DNA from 3 places in the Sporomusa termitida genome. Region 3 is predicted to be linked to each of the others. Evidence: riboswitches for the same ligand, from Rfam matches in the RefSeq annotation. Region 3 holds a riboswitch; each other region holds the start of a gene.

Region 1 (4,437 bases), 1.1 Mb from region 3:
CCCGGAGCCAGCTTTAAATCCTCCACCGAGTCTACCGTAATTGCTGCTACCAGTTCACTGCCTTTACAATCCATGACAACTTTGGCCATAACGGCACCCTTTACCACTTCTTTTACGGTTGCTTCCAGTTTGTTTCTGCCACTGATTTTCATAGCTCTGTCACTCCTTTATTTGGTAATTTGCTTAGTTACAATATAGCATATTATATAATAAAAATCAATAAATACTGATATATTTCGTCAAATTCATCCGAAATATAAATATATCTAGCTATACTGCAATATATCTCTTGAATACGATGAATATCTAACAATATGATAACAATAAGTTGAGTTTGGTTAGTTTATGTTGTCGGGTATAATGCTTTATACAGGTCAAGGCGCTGATCAAGGCGGGGATCAGACTTGGCATTTAAACATAACCTAACCCTAAACAACTGCGGTTGATTATAGCAGGCATAATAAAAAAACTACCCAATCAGGTAGTTTCTTTATTATGCCCTTAAATTTATAATTCAACCGCACAGCCGATCGCGCTGTATTCAAGGGTATTGCTGTCAGGGGCAGGAGGGCCGGCGGCATTTGCCATTTGCCGGATTGTCAGGGGAATATTTGTTTTAGACAGGAATACCAATTGTTTTTCATGCTGGCGGACCAGCTTGATCATCTTATAGAAGCAACCGTGACTAAATTTACAGCGCACATTGGCAAAAACAATATCGGCATGAAGAAGCAGGGCTTCATCAAAACCGGCGGCATCGCCGGCCAGATAGGTAAAATGAGGCAGCTTGGCTTTCAATTTTGCCTGCCAGCTATCGGCACCGCCGATAACCAGTGCCTGCACAGTGGCCAGCAGTTTTATAGCAGACTCTGAGTCAGGGAGCTGCTCGGATATTGCTGTAAGGTTGCCGGCTGGCATTGCCCTGACATTGCTGACTTGGCCGTTAAGTACATTCTGTTGAGGCTGACAGCTGGTTTGCGGCAGCTTTTTCTCCGTGAACATTGAATTAAGGACAAATTCTTGCTTGACAGCCAGGTCGTTAATTTCTTCTTCTTTGGCTGCCAATAATTTGTTTTTGGCTGTTAAATCTGTTTTTAGCCGCCGGATTTCCAGTTCGTAATCACTTAGCTGTTTTTTTAGATTATCCACTTCCGGGTACAGATAAGCAGCATTATGTTCAAAATAATACTTTTTAGCTTTTTTATACTCTCTTACAAAGTCAAGCAGATTTAAACCCAACATGACGAATTCAGCACAATCTAATTCCATTTCTTCTTTCGTTTTCTTTACCTGACCGGCGCGGAAGGTTTCGGCAGCCATTTTTACAATATACAGGCGGCAGAGGAGTTCAACGTCCCGCTCCTTGATCTGGGCAATCAAGGTCGGCGAAAGCAGCGAAATACCCTCTTCGGCCGAGAGATAAGCATTACAGTGGGCAAACCCTTCCAGGAGGCGGTCATCCTGCCAGGGGTCGAGATAATTTTGAAATATCTTTTGATAAATGACATTTTTTAGATAGCGGGCCATTTTTTTGACTGCTGATTTATTTAACCTGCTTTTTAATAAACTGATTTCCCGGGTATTGTCTAAGGCACTGCTGATTGTTTGAATGACTGAAAGAAGTTCCGGATCTGATACAATGACCGGCCGGCCCACAGCGCAGGCCATAAACAGCGAAAACTTCAAAGTGGCTTGCAGCGGCAGGTCAATGGAAGGGTATAAGGTGATAAAAGACCGGATGTAGCGGGTGGCTGCCCCTGTCAGCAGATTGTGCTTATAGCTGTCCTTTACCGGTTTGGAGTAATAGTGGGGTTTAATCACCTTGGCTAAATCAAAGGTTTCACAATCCCTGATGTGGCAATACAATACATGCCAGCGTTTGGTCATAATGGTGATCGCTTTTTTAAATAAGGGCGAGTTTTGGCCCGCTTCTATTGCGGCAAGCATGATCCCCAAATATTTGGCAGCATAAATCTGCCGGTCGATGCCGCCGGTCGTAAATAAGGCATGATTAGCATAAGAGGAGCGGGCGGCGGCGCTTTGAAAGCCGGTCTTATCTGTTTCATAGAGCAGATCGATTTCCTTATAAACCGAAGCCGTATCGGCAGCAAGTTGAATGAAAAGCGGGAGTGTATCCACTGCGATGTCGTCAATTATTAACGTAAAAGCTGAAGTTCCCATATATGCCTCACCCTACCTTTTGCATAGAATAATTTCCAATCTTCCCTGGAGAAGGCCTGGCAATTATTTTTGGCGGGGTTTGTTTTAACACAAAATAGACGCAGAGATTGCGCCGCCTCAAAAAAATGCATCCTTTCCAAAGAAACGGGAAGCATAGCAGTTTCCCGCTATACCGGTCGGCCGAGCGCCATGCCATAAAAGGGTTAGGCAATTCGGCTAAGGAGCAATGTATTATTTACATTTTTGTGATTGCTATTAGAGGATTAAGAAACTGGATTTAACAATACGGCCACTGGTGGCAGGTCTAACAGAATTGATTTACCCGCAGAATTGAGTTATTATAAAACATAAACTGATTTTCAGAACCCCATAAACAAAAATGAATATAAACAAACATAAACAAGGTTAATATAAATATATAGTTTGTTTATGTTGGGAATAGTATTATTATATTGCAAAAAAAAAAATAATGCAAATACTGATTATTTACATATTGACTTAATTGTAGTTATTTTTGCGAGTTTGTGTTAAATTTGAGTTATAAAACATTTGCCGGAGCAGAGATGCGGCAGTTATATTATTGATAGGAGATTGGGAATATTATGCAGCTAATCACAGTGGCCGGGCCGCCTTCGGCCGGCAAAACATCAGTAATTCTTAACATTATTAAAGCCTTACAGGGGGACGGTGTAAAAACCGGCGTGATCAAATTTGACTGTCTCTCAACCCAGGATCAGAAACTATATGAAAAAAACAATGTCCTTGTCAAGACCGGACTATCGGGCAACTTATGCCCTGATCATTTTTTTGTGACAAATATCCAGGACTGTCTGGAGTGGGGGATCAAACAGAACCTGGATCTTTTAATTACTGAAAGTGCCGGTCTGTGCAATCGCTGCTCGCCCCATATTCGCGGCGTAATGGCTGTGTGTATTATCGATAATCTTAGCGGTGTAAATACACCCCGCAAAATTGGTCCGATGCTGAAACTGGCTGATATTATCGTAATCACCAAAGGGGATATTGTTTCGCAGGCGGAACGGGAGGTATTTGCCTTTCGCGTCAAGCAGGCCAATCCCGGGGCGGTCATTGTTTATGTTAATGGCATTACCGGCCAGGGCGCTCAGGAAGTGAGCCGTTTATTTAAAACGGCAGCTCCGTGGGATTCGTTAGGTGGCTGCAGTCTGCGTTTTTCTATGCCTGCTGCCGTTTGCTCCTACTGTTTGGGACAAACGCGAGTGGGTGTGGATTTTCAAATGGGCAATGTGCGCAAGATGGATTTGCTATAAAACAATGCTCAGAAAGGCGGATGGTTATGTGGGAAGTATTAGCGGCGTTGTCTTTGCGGCAGTTATTTATTGATTATCCCCATGCGCTTGATTTTTTTTCGTCTTTGCCGGCGGGCAACCGGAATGACGGTCAGACGGTGCAGCTGTACTTTGAGACCCTTACTGAAGACCAGCTGCAGGATTTGGGATTAGGCTATGAGGAACTTAAAACGCAGTTTAGTGCCTTTATGGTCCAAATGGAAAAATTAAAAGTAAAAGCAAAAACGATCACAACGGTAACCATTTGCGGCGGCATTGATAAAAACGGCAACCCGGAAAACATTGACTTAACGATCCGGGCTGGTGAAATTATCTGTATCGTTGGTCCAACCGGTTCGGGAAAAAGCAGGCTGCTGGCTGATATAGAATGGGTTGCCCAAGGGGATACGCCGACCAAACGCCAGATTCTGGTCAATGGGCAAGTTCCGGACATGACCAGGAGATTTGCCGTTGAACATAAGCTGGTGGCGCAATTATCACAAAATATGAATTTCATTATGGATCTGACAGTCCGTGAGTTTGTCGGGATGCATGCCGAGAGCAGAATGGTTGAACAAGACCGGGACATTATCCAGCATATTGTGGATAAGGCTAACGGACTGGCCGGTGAACCCTTTCAGCCGGACACACCTGTTACTGCGCTGAGCGGCGGCCAATCGCGGGCGCTTATGATTGCTGATACGGCATACTTAAGTTCGTCGCCGATTATCCTGATTGATGAAATTGAGAATGCCGGGATTGACCGTAAGCAAGCCTTGCAGCTGCTTGTTGACAAGGAAAAGATTGTGCTTATGGCTACCCATGACCCGATCCTGGCGCTCATGGGCGATAAACGGCTTGTTATAAAAAACGGGGGCATAAATCAGATTATTGAAACAACGCCGGCAGAACGAAAGAACCTGATCCGGCTTGAACAAATCGACCGTCA
Region 2 (4,437 bases), 270 kb from region 3:
CCCCGCGCATGCTTTCTAAAATTTCCTTGATCTCCTTAACAGATACCTGGCTATTAGTAGACAACTTCCGAATCTCCTGCGCCACCACCGAAAATCCCCGTCCCTGCTCTCCCGCTCTCGCCGCTTCAATGCTCGCGTTTAATCCCAGCAAATTTGTATTTGCTGCTATATCTCTAATGAACATAAGGATAGCGTCTGACTTGCCAATATTATGTACCATAGATTGCCCGGTGACCCCGAGCAGTTCTAATCGCTTATTAAGCAAGGCCGCATTAGCTGCCAGTTCCTGACTTGATGCCGCCACCTGCTCAGATGCTGCCGCGATGGTTTGGGCAACCGCATGCAGAATTTCCTGGGTTTCTAAACTACACGCCAACCCTATTGCGCCGACGATTTCACGGGTTTCATTAATGACAGGCACACTAATGCTCCGGAACGGAAAGCCCCATACGTCTTTAGACACTACAATATCCTGCGTAATTTTACTGGTTATGGCTTCCCACATGCCATCGCCTTTGCTCACAGCTTTACCGACAGGTGACTCGTGCTGCATCTTTTTGCCTGGCCGATAGTAGAGAAAGGTGTCTCTATCAGCAATAACGACCATTGAGTCAAACGGCAGCACCGTTTGTATAATAGGCATACATAAAATAAGTGATTCTAATGTTTTATCCATAATCAATACTTCCCTCTTTTGCGCTAGTATATAGGGAGCTGTTTAATCCCGGCAGCAGCCACAGCTGAGCATTGTCCTGAGTAAACAAAGCGTTGGTGGCTTTAACTCAAATATAAATTGGTGAATTCTGCATATCAATGCCGGAGTTTATTTCAGCCCCTATGCCTCTATTTATAAGCAATAAACGTGCCAAATCAAGTTTGGTCTCCGCCGGCAGCACAAAAATACTAAAAAACGAAGAGCAGCCCCGCATATAGCAGGCTGCTCTTCGTTTTTGCTGCTTTTATTTAACAATCGCCTTACAGGCCTGATGACAAACAACCGACAACTTCTTGTTTACCATAACAATTATATTGCCGCAGCTCGTGAGAGCTGCCCATTTCTGTATTACCTGTTAAGGCTGCATGGGAACCGGAAAAGCATTTAACAAAAAATGGAATTGCCGGGTTTAAATGCTTTCGATTCCAAGCAAGCATTACATCAAAGCATCGTTGCGGATAACTGAGTTCAATAATGCAGATTTCAGGGCCGGCGACTTCACGAACAGGGCCCGGAACTACCATCACCCCCACACCGGCTTCAACCATAAATAACAACGAAGCTAAGTCCTGACTGTAGTTAGCTACATTGGGAGTAAAGCCACTTTCACCACATATTCGATAAGTTAAATCATGCAGCAGACAATCTGCTTGCTGATTGAACATGACGAACGGTTCATTAGTAAGCTCTGATATATCAATTTTCTCTTTTTTTGCCAATACGTGCTGGCGATTAACGGCCACGCAAAACACATCACTTAACAGTCTGTGACCAACAAGATCAGGAAAACTATGTAATTGACAGGATAGCGTAAAGCCAACATCTAATGCTCCCCGCATCAGCGCTTCATTAATCTTCATCCAATTGTACTGCTGCAGTGTAATATGAATATTAGAGTATTTTTGATGAAATTCTCTAATTGCCTGAGGCAGGATCGCTTTCTCAACGCCGCCTAAAAAACCTATTTTCAAAAATCCGGAAATTCCCTTAACTGCTTGCTCAATCTTACTTGCTATTTCATTAGACACAGCCAGTAAAGCATAAGCCTCTTTTAACAATACTTTCCCCGCCCAGGTTAGCTCCAACGGGCGTTTATTCCGGATTATCAATTGTACATTTAATTTTTTTTCCAATTCTGAAATCTGCTGGCTTATTGCCGATTGCGTAACACCGGCCTGCACAGCAGCATCGGTAAAATTCAAACATTCCGCCACCGAAATAAAGTACTTCAATTTTTGAATATCCATCTTTTTGCCCCTCACCCGCCTCTCATATGCAACGTGTTTTAATACGAAAAGAGAAAGGATATACTTTCTGATAATGTAAAAAAATATACCAAGGCCTTCTATTTTTAGAAAAGGACTTGGCAATAATTCTAAGTCAACACAACACAGGCAACCCAAAATAGACGCGTAAGTTGCGCTGACCTTTTTTTCTTGCACTCCTTTCCAAATAGGGAAGCATAGCAGTTTCCCACTATACCGGTCGGCCGGCTACCATGCCAAAGGGGTTAGGTAAATCGGCTAAGGAGTAGTATCTAATTCAGTTTATCGAAGCATTATTTCTGCAATGATAGCACAAGGCAAAACGGACATGACCAATATATGCCAGAACAAACAGATGCCTGTGATTACAACTATCTTAATACATCTACCAAGCACTGTCAATCACCATCGCTAACATAAGCAAACATAGAAGGATTTAGTTGCTAAGGTTAATTAGGTTTCATCAGTTACATTTACGTTGTACTGTTGCCGCTAAGCCAAAGGACCCGCAAGTCGCGGAGGTGTCTGCCGAAAGTTATACTATTATAACCATACAGAGTAAAAAAGGAAGACATCCCTGGTGCTGCTGTGCCAACAGCAGCACCAGGGATGTCCGTCAATAGCCTTTCCAGCCGGAGAGAGAAGGAGCTTACATTATTTTTTTGAGTTTTGTCTCATTTGCCCAACTGTGCAAATAAGACCGAGAATCAGCATTAGGCCACAAAGATAAGAAGCAACACCAAGGTCGACACTCATTCGCCTTCCTCCTTTACCATTTTTTCCCTGGATTGGCGAATCGCCATGCACCATAAAAGATAAAAGCTATTGCCAGCGTTAGTACTAGCTCTTGAATAAATAACTGTAAAACCCACATATTTCTTCCCTCCAATTTAGTTATTTCATGTTAGGATGCTCTGCTGAAGCATAAGCAACAGCGGCAGTATTGGTTCTTCGCAGCATCCCCGGTTCACCAGGGAGAGCAGCAAATAAAATAAATCCTAACACAACTGAACACAAAGTTACCGGGTACATATTCAAGGCCCATGGTCCGGATGCCCAGGCCGGGGTAGCAAAGGTCCACCAAAAGTTCACAATATAGGTAACAATAACCGTTATCCAGGCAGCCGGCTTACTGGTCTTCCAGATCAAGCCAAATAGAAATATCAGGAACAACGGGATGCCAAAGGAAAATGCCCACAAGAAAACGGGAAATAAAATGGGGGCAATCATTGCGGGAACAGCGGCCAGCAGGCCACACACCAGAATCATCGGCCGCATCAGCTTAAGCCTGGTGCTATCAGACATTGCCGGGTTACAAGCGCCTTTGAGAATGTCGTTAACAAATACGGTTGCGTTCCCCATGATAATAGCACTGCCTGTTGACAATACGGATGTGAGTAAGCTAACCATGAGCAAGGCATAAACCCACTGCGGCATCGTTTTTAAGGCAACTTCCATGACAATCAGTTTAGGGCCGATAGCGGCAAACGCCGGAATTGCCATACCACACAGCGCTATAACCACCCACGGAAAACAGGTAAGAACATTGGTCAAGCTGCAAATCCAGAAGCCTTTCCGGCAGTCTTCATCTGTTCTTGCCGATAAGAGCGGTATATACATCCCCTGAGCAACACCACCTGCACAGATATGCAATACAGCTACCGGTATTATGACCTGGAATAAAGTTTCCGGTGAGAAGTTAAATAAATCAAATTTCCATAATTGATCGACTTGCGCATAGGTGGCGAGTATACCTTCCCAGCCGCCAACATTAGCAGCAAGCCACGTTCCCAGAAAAAACAAGGCAAGATAGGAGCCGACCGTCATTACTATGACGTTGATCGTACTTATCCATACCAATTCTAATACCCCGCCAAAGATAATGTACCCAATCATTAACAGAAAAGCTAATATAATGCACCAGGGCTGATACGGAAGTACTCCGGCACATAAGCCGTAAATAGCGCCGGCTGTAGCCAGCGTTTCAGCCATAGCAATCGCGGTCCAGGTGCCAATCTGTATGCTACAATGTAAAAAACGCATTTTGTGCCCATAGAGAAGCCCCATAGCCTCGGGAATTGTTTCTACTTTTAAATTGCGCACCCACGGCCCGGTCCAGAACATCATGATCGGGATAAAGGCCCCGCCAACGATTATCGGCCACCAAAGCACCGCCGCTCCCATTACCGAGGACGACTCCCATAATGACATTGTGTGTCCGGAGCCATGCGGGATAAGCGCTAACGCTAAAGTAACCAACCCCCAGGTTAGCGACTGCCCCCCCATTGAAAAATCAACCATGTTCTTGATGCGGCTATGGAGAAAATAATTCGCCAAACCAATTAAAATGACAAAATACAAAATAGCAATGATTAACGGTCCCCACATATTAATAAGCTCCTCCTTTTTTGATAAATATTATCAACGTCCTAATCATTATCTTTTATTTATTCCCCC
Region 3 (4,437 bases):
CCTTGGCTTTTACGACCGGTCCGAACTTATCCTGAATACGCCCATGATAAACCTCGCTGCCGGTCGTAATAATACCGACCTTACAGGCGCGATATGGGGAAACGGCCGTGACCGCGGCGGCTTGTCCAATCGCTTCCACTGTTTTGATTTTCGCTTCCTCAATCAGCAAAGGAATAACCCGGACACCGGCAACGATATCCCCTTTTTTTACCGGTCTGTGGTTGTTCCGGGTTGCGGCAACAATCTCCTCAATCATATTGATGCTTGTTAAAAACTCTTCATTTACCGTGAACAGGCCGTCATACTCGGCTACAAGACTGACTTTACCCTCCCGGGGCTCAGTCAGAGCAAGCCCGACCCCTTGTATTGCCCGGGCAATACGCAGGCCGGCGTCATTTTCATGCAAGAATCCTTCCTTAACCTCCCATACATATAAATGCTCCTTCCCCAGCTGCAAAAGCCTGGGTATATCCTGTTCGGTAATGATGTGGCCTTTTTTAAACGCCTGGCCCTTGAATTCACCAGGCACTATTTGGGTAATGTCATGGCAGAGCACGTTGCCGATGGCTTCTTCCACTCTGACTATCTGCATATCTCCAACCCTCTCTGTTGTTGCTTAACACCGTATTTAGTCGAGCCTCACTATTTCATCCCCCGGTTTTATCCAGCCCGGGGTAATTACCCTGGCAAAAATCCCTTCCCGGGGCATGACACAATCGCCTGTTTTTTCCCGGATGGCACAACCCTTATGGCACTCTTTACCAATTTGTGTCACCTCCAGCACGGTTTCGCCTACCCTGAGCCGGCTGCCGACCGGGAGCGTAAATAAAACGATGCCGGCGGTGGTAATGTTTTCGGCAAAGCTGCCTGTGGCCAGATTGTCAAGGCCCAGTCTTCTGATTTTATCAATACTTTCATTGCCAAGCAGGCTTACCTGCCGGTGCCAGTCGCCGGCGTGGGCATCGCCCTGCAGCCCCCAGTTCAGCGCAAAGTAGCCTTTCGCCACCGCTTGCTTGGGCTGGCCTTTTTCCTTACTGCTATTTATTGCCAGTACTTTCGTCATTCCCGGGACCTCCCCGGCGATGCTTGTACCGGCCGGCCGCTTTCATCATGCCGCTTACCGCGGGCGCCTTTATCACTCATAATCAGAATTGCTGTTTTATACATGGTATCCCCTCTCCCAACTGTTCCCGTTTGACATGGCCGCTCTTCCCGCCGCTTTTTTCCAATAGCCGGATATCGCTGATTTCCATCCAGCGGTCAATCGCCTTGGTCATATCATACACCGTCATGGCCGCAATCGAGGCGCCGCTGATAGCCTCCATCTCCACGCCGGTCTTCCCGGTTGTTTTTACCTGGCAGCAAATGGTGATGCTGGCGTCCGGTTCATTGATGGCAAAGCTGATATCTACCGACGTGAGCATCAAAGGATGGCACATGGGAATAAAACCGGCAGTCTGCTTGGCCCCCATGATGCCGGCAACCTGGGCAACCGCCAGAACATCCCCTTTTTTGATGCCGCCGTTTCGGATCGTCTGCAGGGTAGCAGGCTGCATGCGGACAACCGCCTGGGCGGTGGCGATGCGTACAGTATCTGTTTTTTCACTGACATCCACCATCCGGGCATAACCAGCCGTATTAAAATGGGTAAAATCCATCATCATCCCCCTATTTGATACATCTTGCGTTTATTATCGGCGCCCCAGCCTTCAGACATATGATGACAGCGCGGCTTTTCCCTGATTGCTTTGCTGAACAGGTGGGCAAGTTTCTCATCACTGGCCCCGTTTTGCAGAGCCATTTTCAAATTAATTTCCTGTTTGCCGAACAGGCAGCCCCGCAGCTTGCCATCGGCAGTCAGGCGCAGCCGGTTGCATTCGGAACAAAAATGATCGCTCATCGCGCTGATAAAGCCAATACTGCCAAGGCCGCCGTTTATCTGGTAACATTTGGCAGGCCCATTCCCCTGTACGGCCGGGCCGCTGTATAAATCATACTGCTGGGCAATAATTGCTTTGATCTCACTAACACTTACCATCCGGTCCGTCTGATAAAAGGGCAGGTCCCCGACCGGCATAAACTCGATAAACCGCACATGGAGCGGCATTTCTTTGGCCAGCCTGACAAAAGCAAGGATTTCATGGTCATTGATCCCTTTCATAACCACGGTGTTTATTTTTACCGGGGCCAGCCCCAGCGCCAGCGCCTTGGCAATAGCCCCGGTCACATCAATCAAATTCCCCCGGCTGGTAATATAGTGGAAACAGTCCGGCTCAAGACTGTCCAGACTGAAATTCACCCTGGTTAGCCCGGCAGCTTTAAGCTCTGCGGCCAGGTCCGCAAATAGTACCCCGTTTGTTGTCAGCGCGATCTCGGTAATTTGCGGAATCGCCGCGATTTGCGCAACAAGGTCTGTGATATTTCTACGAACCAGCGGCTCGCCGCCGGTTAACCTTACCTTGCGAATTCCCACCCGGGCCGCCACCCGGACCAGCCGGACAATCTCCTCCAGGGCCAGTATCTGCGTATGCCCAAGACTTTCTATTCCCTCAGCCGGCATGCAGTACTTACAGCGTAAATTGCACCTGTCCGTGACCGAAACGCGCAAATAGTCGACCTCTCTGGCATAACTGTCAAGCATATAGACTCACTTCCTTCCTGGTAAAATGAATATTGCGCTGCTGCGTATGCTTCAAGCCGCCCGGCGCGTAACAGCTTGCTAAAGTTATTACCAAACAAAAACTTCTGTGCCGCAAGCGCACAGAAGTTTTATCTCAAACTCATGAAACGCCTCCTTTCCCAAATGGGAGGTAGTGGAATTTCTTCCACTGCCCCGTGAACCGCCAGGTCCAGACTGACAGACCATAGATATCTTTAGGTCATGCAGCTCGGAGTGTCAATTGTTATGGAATTTACAGGCCAGTCTTATACATTCTTCCCTTCTTCTTGATCCACAAGCTGTAAGCCAATGTGATAGGTCTGTCCCAAGCACTCACCCAGTGCATAATACTTTCGGTCGGCGGCACTGCTAATAAGCGGGCTAACACTCGCCATCGCCGGATTTTCATTATCACGGAGCACAGCCGCATCGGCTTTGGCATCCAGGATCTGCCCAATAAACTGGGTATGGCCGCCAAGCGCAACCGTATGCAGCAGCTTACACTCCAACACCAGCAAAAATTCCCCGATATAAGGCGCATCGACCAGTTCACTCCTGACAGGAGTGAGACCGGCAACGGCAAACTTATCGGTGTATTTGCCGGAGGCAATACCGGCATAATCGGCCGCAGCCAGATGGTGCCTGGAGGGGACATTCACCGTAAAGGCCTTGCGTTTGGTAATATTGCTATGGGTTAACCGTGACTGCTGCACAGCTATGGCAATACACGGCGGGACTGAACAGCATATTCCGCCCCAGGCAACGGTCATAATATTGGGCCGGCCATGATCGCCGTACGTTCCCACGATCCATACCGGCGAAGGCATGGCCACCACTTTTGCTCCCAGCGACTTTTTCATTGTTTCTCCCGCTTCCTTGTGGTATTGCCGCCATAAGCTTTTCAGCTGCGGCTACAGCGTAATATGCATACCGTCATAAGCCACCACCACATTACCATAGGGCGCCACCTCTGCCTGCAGCTCCCTGGCGGTCACCGGCCGGCTGTAGTGGATGGCCAGATGAGTGGGCACCGTCTGCCTGGCGTTGACCTGCCGGCCAAGAGCAATGGCTTGTTCCAGGGACATGTGCACATCAGGGTACCAGTTGTCACCATGGAAGGTTGCATCACAGATCAGCCAGTCCACACCGGTCACCTGTTGTGCGCTTAGGGCCGGCAGTCCGGCTGTATCGGGGAAATAAGCCAGCCTGGCAGCCCCGGCGGCCAGCAAAAAGCCGGCCGTTTCGATGCCGTGATTGGCCGGCAGCGGCGTTAGGCCCACTGCGCCGAAAAGGTATTGCCGGCCAAATGCCCAGGACCTGACGGCAAAAACATCCGCCAGATTGGGGAAGGCTGCCGCAAACTGCTTCCCGGCACTAGGCGGCAAAAACAGGGGCACCGGTTCCCGCCTTGCCAGTTTTACGTAGTACTCCAGCTCGCCCAGGCCGCCAAAATGATCATAATGCCAGTGGGTCAGAAAAACATAATCAATCCGGTCAATACCTTCCCTGAGCAGCTGCCGCCTTACATCCGGCGAGGTGTCAATAAGGATCTTGCTGTCGCCGGTGTCCAGCAGCGCACTGCTGCGGGTCCGCGCCAGCTCCGGCTTTCGTCTGGCTTCCTGACAGCCGGCGCAGTTGCAAAAGAACGACGGTAAGCCTGGCCCGGCTCCGGTCCCCAGTAAAATAAAACTTCCTTCCATTTCCGCTTCGCTCCTAATTGTAATATTGCAGGTTTGCTTCAGGAGCGCGCAAACAGCATGGCCACAGGCCGGCAGGCT

Evidence for each region. A riboswitch is a leader RNA that binds a small molecule or an ion and turns the genes downstream of it on or off. The one in region 3 is predicted to bind molybdenum cofactor.
Region 1: it holds a riboswitch for molybdenum cofactor, as region 3 does, so the genes downstream of both, SPTER_RS09520 (hypothetical protein) here and moaA (GTP 3',8-cyclase MoaA) in region 3, are expected to answer to the same signal.
Region 2: it holds a riboswitch for molybdenum cofactor, as region 3 does, so the genes downstream of both, SPTER_RS13835 (LysR family transcriptional regulator) here and moaA (GTP 3',8-cyclase MoaA) in region 3, are expected to answer to the same signal.

What each region holds. Positions count from the first base shown of each region.
Region 1 is NZ_CP036259.1:2,072,525-2,076,961, forward strand. Features, by position in the region: gene SPTER_RS09515 (TOBE domain-containing protein) at 1-152, opposite strand, end outside; gene SPTER_RS09520 (hypothetical protein) at 508-2,181, opposite strand; molybdenum cofactor riboswitch at 2,295-2,416, opposite strand; gene SPTER_RS09525 (GTP-binding protein) at 2,784-3,470, shown strand; gene SPTER_RS09530 (ATP-binding cassette domain-containing protein) at 3,497-4,437, shown strand, end outside.
Region 2 is NZ_CP036259.1:2,921,607-2,926,043, forward strand. Features, by position in the region: gene SPTER_RS25680 (methyl-accepting chemotaxis protein) at 1-676, opposite strand, end outside; gene SPTER_RS13835 (LysR family transcriptional regulator) at 976-1,962, opposite strand; molybdenum cofactor riboswitch at 2,141-2,258, opposite strand; gene SPTER_RS13840 (sodium:solute symporter family protein) at 2,875-4,368, opposite strand.
Region 3 is NZ_CP036259.1:3,191,402-3,195,838, forward strand. Features, by position in the region: gene SPTER_RS15065 (molybdopterin-binding protein) at 1-592, opposite strand, end outside; gene SPTER_RS15070 (MOSC domain-containing protein) at 629-1,063, opposite strand; gene moaC (cyclic pyranopterin monophosphate synthase MoaC) at 1,146-1,664, opposite strand; gene moaA (GTP 3',8-cyclase MoaA) at 1,661-2,641, opposite strand; molybdenum cofactor riboswitch at 2,777-2,906, opposite strand; gene SPTER_RS15085 (flavin reductase family protein) at 2,926-3,519, opposite strand; gene SPTER_RS15090 (MBL fold metallo-hydrolase) at 3,571-4,359, opposite strand; gene SPTER_RS15095 (GNAT family N-acetyltransferase) at 4,398-4,437, opposite strand, start outside.